Linked DNA regions of Heyndrickxia acidicola. The protein of the gene in region 2 interacts with the protein of the main gene of each other region in a pairwise test. Links are inferred from orthologs where the notes say so. Each region holds a gene or a part of one and is shown on either strand. Other genes may lie near its edges. The genes, in order: rplI and lon.

Region 1 (3,331 bases), 3.2 Mb from region 2 along the record:
TCGTAATAGTCATCACGGTATAAAAAGGCTACAATATCTGCATCCTGCTCTATACTTCCTGATTCACGGATATCTGACATCATTGGACGCTTGTCCTGTCTTTGTTCCACACCACGGGATAACTGTGACAGGGCAATTACAGGAACCTGAAGCTCACGGGCCAATGCTTTTAAAGAACGGGAAATCTCGGAAACCTCCTGCTGACGGTTATCAGAGGATCTGCCATTCCCTTGGATAAGCTGAAGATAGTCAATTAAGATCATGCCCAGCCCATGTTCCTGCTTTAAGCGGCGGCATTTTGAACGGATTTCACTGATCCTAATACCTGGAGTATCATCAATGTAAATACCTGAATCTGATAAGCTTCCCATAGCCATCGTCAGCTTTCGCCAATCCTCATCAGTTAAGGAGCCTGTACGAAGGTTTTGGGCATTGATGTTTCCCTCTGCACAAAGCATACGCATAACCAGCTGCTCTGCCCCCATCTCCAAACTGAAGATCGCTACGTTTTCCTCCGTCTTTGTTGCAACATTTTGGGCAATGTTCAAGGCAAATGCCGTTTTCCCCACTGAAGGACGCGCCCCTACAATGATTAGATCGTTACGCTGGAAGCCTGCTGTCATCCCGTCCAGCTCCACAAACCCAGTAGGAATCCCAGTAATATCCCCTTTACGATTATGAAGGAGTTCGATATTGTCGTAGGTTCTTACCAGAACATCCTTAATATCATGGAAAGCACCTGCATTCTTTCGCTGGGCAACCTCCATAATACTTTTTTCTGCTTCATTCAGGAGTTCGTCTACTTCATCTTCGCGGGCATATCCATCCTGAGCAATGGTCGTTGCCGTCCGGATCAACCGTCTTAATAGCGACTTCTCTTCTACTATTCTTGCGTAATACTCTATGTTGGCTGCAGTCGGAACCGAAGCGGCAAGTTCGCTTAAATACGAAATGCCGCCTACGTCCTCGAGCAATTTCTTAGCGCCGAGCTCCTCTGCCACAGTAATTAAATCTACCGCTTTTCCCTGATCATTTAACTCAAGGAATATATCAAAAATCTTTTGATGCGCACTCCGGTAAAAATCATCCGGAATCAAAATCTCCGTCGCCATGATTAAGGAAGCCGGCTCAAGGAAAATTGCACCAAGTACCGCCTGCTCCGCCTCAATATTCTGTGGCGGAATACGATCTGCAAATAAATCACTCATCTATTTTAACCTCCCACTTTCTTTATGGGCAGTCTGCTTACATTTTATCCATATAAAAAATGTGATCTAAAATATGACCACATTTTTCATACTGTCATTCTATTGTAACATGAACGTGGTTTCAATAGCTCTGGCAATTTTAGCTTTCTTCCGTAATGTGTACATTTAAGGTTGCTGTTACGTCAGAATGCAATTTCAATGGAACTTTGGTGTATCCAAGTGTTCTGATGGCATCATTTAACTCTATTTTGCGCTTATCAACTTTTATTTTATGGACTTTATTTAATTCCTCAGCAATCTGCTTGCTCGTAATAGATCCAAATAGACGACCGTCTTTTCCTGATTTTGCTTTTAATTCTACCGTTAATTTTTCAATTTGCTCTTTTAGTTGTTTCGCTTCGCTGAGCTCATTGGCAGCGGCTTGCGCCTCTTTTTTCTTTTGTGCTTCAAGTCCCTTAAGATTTCCCGTTGTTGCTTCAACAGCAAGGCCCTGCTTTAGCAAAAAGTTGTGTGCATATCCGTCTGCCACATTCTTTGTTTCTCCCTTTTTGCCTTTTCCTTTAACATCTTTTAGAAATATTACTTTCATGATTTTTGACTCCCTTCCAAGTAATCTTCAATTGCTTTTAGCAATAGGTTCTCGGCTTCTTTAATTGTAACATCTTTCAGCTGGGTAGCGGCATTTGACAAATGCCCGCCTCCATCCAGACTTTCCATAACAACCTGAACATTGACATTCCCCAATGATCGGGCACTGATCCCCACTTCATTTTCGCCCCTTTTGGCAATAACAAAAGACGCTTGCACACCGTCCATTGTCAGCAGCGTGTCGGCAGATTGTGCAGTTAGTACTGGTGTACATATCACATTTTCAGGGGCGCAGGCAACGGCTATCCCATCAAAATAGAATTTTACCTTTTCTATTATTTTAGATCGCTGCAGATAGGTATCTACATCTTCTTTTAAGAATTTTTGAACAAGTACAGTGTCAGCTCCCAATGCCCTTAAATATGAAGCTGCATCAAATGTACGCGAACCCGTTCTAAGTGTAAAGCTTTTTGTATCCACAATAATACCGGCAAGCAGTGCAGTTGCTTCTAATGAATTAATCTTTTCATTCTTTGGCTGATACTCTAACAGCTCAGTGACCAGTTCTGCAGTAGATGATGCGTAAGGCTCCATATACACGAGCATAGGATTTTTGATGAAATCTTCACTTCGGCGGTGATGATCGATGACCACCACATCATCAATTTTTTTCAACAGCTTTTCTTCAATAACAAAAGATGGCTTATGGGTATCCACTACCACAAGCAATGTATCCTCGGTTGCCATTTCGATTGCTTCCTCGGGTGTAATGAAACGGGAATAGATGTCAGGATACTGTTTGATTTCATTGATTAAACGTTTAACACCTGTATCAAGCTCATTGAAATTGATCACAACATAAGCTTCTTTTTGGTTCATTTGTGCGACTTTCCGAATTCCGATAGCTGCTCCTACAGCATCCATATCCGGAAACTTATGCCCCATAATGATGACTTTATCGCTTTCAAGCATTAATTCCTTTAAAGCATGGGAAATGACCCTTGCACGGACTCTAGTCCGTTTTTCCATAGGGTTGGTTTTGCCTCCATAGAATTTCACTTTGCCGTTGGTTTGTTTCATCGCGACCTGGTCCCCTCCGCGGCCAAGTGCAATATCTAGGCTTGATTGTGCCAGTGTTCCCAGATCAGGAAGGGAAGGGACGCCAGAACCTACACCCACACTTAATGTAAGGGGAACATTTTTCTTGGTGGTGGTTTCTCTTACTTCGTCCAGGATTGAAAACTTTTCCTTTTCCAAATCATGCAGAATTTTTTCATTAAAAACAGCAAAGAAACGTTCAGAGGATACCCTTTTTAGAAAAATGCCATGCTCCATTGCCCAGTTATTTAGAATGGACGTCACAAGGCTGTTTAAGCTGCTTTTGGTCTGGTCATCCATCCCCTGTGTCATTTCATCATAATTATCCAAATAGATAATGGCAAGGACACTTCTTTCTTCTTCGTACAGCTTTTCGACCTGTGTTTGCTCCGTAACATCAAAGAAATAAAGCAGGCGCTCCTCCAGTTTAAGGATGA
Region 2 (3,306 bases):
GTTCATCGCTTGGATCAAAATCAAGCGTTTCTCTTGTAATTTTTAAATGCTTATCCCATTTTCCTTTCGGGATTTTATCTGCTTTTGTGGCAACGACTATACACGGAAGGCCGTGATGCTTAAGGAATTCATACATCGTGACGTCATCCTTAGTAGGAGGATGCCTTACATCTGTAATAAGAATAGCTGCCCTCAGCTGTTTCCTCGATGTAAAATAGGTTTCAATCATTTTCCCCCACTTTTCTCTCTCTGTTTTGGAGACTTTGGCATAGCCGTAGCCAGGAACATCTACAAAGAAAAGAGTCTCTTCAATCTTATAAAAATTAAGCGTCTGCGTTTTTCCCGGCTTGGAGGAAGTCCTTGCCATTGCTTTACGATTAATCAACTTATTGATCAACGAAGATTTCCCAACGTTAGATCTCCCTGCCAAAGCAAATTCGGGAAGCAGCCCATCCGGATACTGTTCCGGCCTTACTGCACTTATTACAAGCTCTACCTGGTTAACCTTCATATACATCACCTATTAAAGCCGTCTTCAACACCTGATCCATTTGAGATACAGGAACAAATGTTAAATCACGCCTTACACTTTCTGGAATATCATCGATGTCTTTTTCATTATCATGTGGAATAATGATCGTCTTAAGTCCCGCACGGTGTGCTCCCAGCGACTTTTCTTTTAAGCCTCCAATAGGGAGAACCCGGCCGCGCAGAGTAATTTCGCCCGTCATTCCCACTTCTTTGTGGATTGCATGCCCTGTTAAGGCAGAGATAAGCGCAGTGGCGATCGTTATGCCCGCCGATGGCCCATCCTTTGGTACAGCCCCTTCAGGAACATGGATATGAATATCATATTTTTCATGGAAATCTTCTTCTAAATGAAGATCCTTTGCTTTTGAACGGACAAAGCTAAAAGCTGTCTGGGCGGACTCCTTCATTACATCACCCAGTTTTCCGGTTAAGACAAGTTTTCCTTTGCCTGGCGAAAGTGAAACTTCAATTTGCAAGGTATCTCCGCCCACAGTTGTATAGGCTAGTCCTGTAGCTACCCCTACCTGGTCTTCTAGTTCAGCCTGGCCATAACGGAATTTCGCCTTGCCCAAATATTCATTAATATTCCTCCCGTTAATAATAACACGTTTCCTCTCGCTCGAAACAATGATTTTTGCTATTTTTCTGCAGATGGAAGCGATCTCCCGCTCCAATCCGCGCACCCCTGCTTCACGTGTGTAATAACGGACGATATTTTGGAACGCATCATCTCTTACCTGCATTTGGGATTTGGACAAGCCATGCTCCTTCATTTGTTTCGGAAGAAGATGGTCTTTTGCGATTCCAATCTTTTCAAGCTCCGTATATCCTGCAATCGTAATAATTTCCATACGGTCCCGAAGAGGTCCGGGAATGGTAGACAGGTCATTCGCTGTAGCAATAAACATGACCTTTGAAAGATCATATGTTTCTTCTATATAGTGATCGCTGAAATTATGGTTTTGTTCCGGATCAAGAACCTCCAGCATAGCGGAGGAAGGATCTCCCCTGAAATCACTGGACATTTTATCCACTTCATCAAGAAGGAAAACTGGGTTAACGGTTCCTGCTTTCTTCATTCCCTGGATAATCCGTCCCGGCATTGCCCCTACATAGGTTCTGCGGTGGCCTCGAATTTCACTTTCATCACGGACTCCTCCAAGCGAAACACGAACAAACTTTCTTCCAAGTGATTCCGCTATCGACCGTGCAAGACTGGTTTTCCCAACACCAGGAGGTCCTGCAAGACATAAAATAGGACCCTTTAAGGATTGCGTCAGCTTTTGAACAGCCAGATACTCAAGAACCCTTTCCTTCACTTTTTCAAGGCCATGGTGGTCCCTGTTTAAAATGTATTCCGCTTTTGAAAGGTCGAGGTCATCTTCGGTTGCGTTCGTCCACGGGAGGGATAGAATCCAATCCAAATATGTCCGGATGACAGAGCTTTCCGCTGAATTGGAAGGAACTTTTTCATAACGATCCAGTTCTCTAAGAGCTGTTTTTCTTACATGCTCCGGCATGTCGGAATTCTCGATTTTATCCGTTAAATCCGATACCTCACCCGTTTTCCCCTCTCTGTCTCCCAGTTCTTTTTGAATGGCTTTCATTTGCTCGCGAAGATAGTACTCTTTTTGTGTTCTTTCCATCGACTTCTTCACACGCTGGCCAATTTTTTTCTCCAGATTTAAGACTTCTTTTTCATTATTAATAATGTCGATGACTTTATTTAGACGATCTTTTACATTTACTGTTTCCAGTATTTCCTGCTTTTGAATAAGCTTCAATGGAAGATGAGAAGCAATAATATCCGCCATCCTTCCAGGCTCCTCAATATCCTGGACAGTTGCCAGGGTTTCAGCAGAAACCTTTTTGGAAAGCTTAATATATTGCTCAAAATACTCAAGCATAGTTCTCATGAGGGCTTCTGTTTCTACATCTGCCTTTTTGTCCTCTCCATATTCTTTGAGGGACACAGCATAATACTGCCCTTCATCATAAAAGCGGACAATTTCCGCCCTTTTTAACCCTTCTACCAAGACACGGATTGTCCCGTTTGGCAGCTTAAGCATTTGATTTACTTTCGTAAGAGTCCCGACTTGATAGAGATCCTCTTGTCCAGGTTCGTCTATAGAAACATCCTTCTGCGTTGTCAGGAAAATCATATGATCATTCATCATTGCTTCTTCAAGAGCCTGGACAGAATGATCGCGGCCCACATCCAAATGAAGGACCATAGTCGGGTACACAAGCAGCCCCCTTAGCGGAAGAAGCGGGACAAGCTTTTCAGATTTTTTTGCCAAAATACTACACCTCCAGGTAGGTAACACACACTTACATATATGTATCAAACATGAATTGTCAATATCCACTATCCGGTGAATCTTTTTACAATTCTAACGTATTTGGTTTTTCATGTCCATTTTATACACACTCTTTTATAATGACCATGGATTTTTTTTTCTTCTCATAGTATTCAACAATACCCTTAATTTATGATACATAAAACGAAAAGGCCTGGGATTATTCCTCAGCTTAATTAATCCTGCATACAGCTGGTCCAATCACGATTACATTCAATCAGCTTTCTAAAAATGCCAGCAGGAATCATTATGACCGAAATTTGCTCAATAAAAGAAATCGGCAAATGCCGATTTCTTTTATTAGCTTCATCTATTTACTTGCTTATGTTATTGTTGCCTGTTAATTTACACTCCAGGCATTTGCTTTTTTATAAGGCTCTGAAGTCTTCACCACTTCAAAGTTTCAAGGGATTCT

Evidence for each region.
Region 1: the proteins of lon (region 2) and rplI interact in binary tests that used the Escherichia coli proteins (3 or more experiments, as listed by UniProt). The link is inferred for Heyndrickxia acidicola from one-to-one orthologs.

The regions. Positions count from the first base shown.
Region 1 is NZ_KV440953.1:3,363,042-3,366,372, forward strand. What follows is about bases 73-3,072. They hold rplI (50S ribosomal protein L9), read right to left. Parts: upstream 1,798-3,072; coding sequence 1,348-1,797; downstream 73-1,347. Other genes in these bases: dnaB (replicative DNA helicase), read right to left, coding at 73-1,208; A5N88_RS15645 (DHH family phosphoesterase), read right to left, coding at 1,794-3,072. Also shown: more of dnaB, read right to left, coding at 1-72; more of A5N88_RS15645, read right to left, coding at 3,073-3,331.
Region 2 is NZ_KV440953.1:137,089-140,394, reverse strand. Bases 167-3,141 are described here. They hold lon (endopeptidase La), read right to left. Parts: upstream 2,832-3,141; coding sequence 501-2,831; downstream 167-500. Other genes in these bases: yihA (ribosome biogenesis GTP-binding protein YihA/YsxC), read right to left, coding at 167-511. Outside these bases: more of yihA, read right to left, coding at 1-166.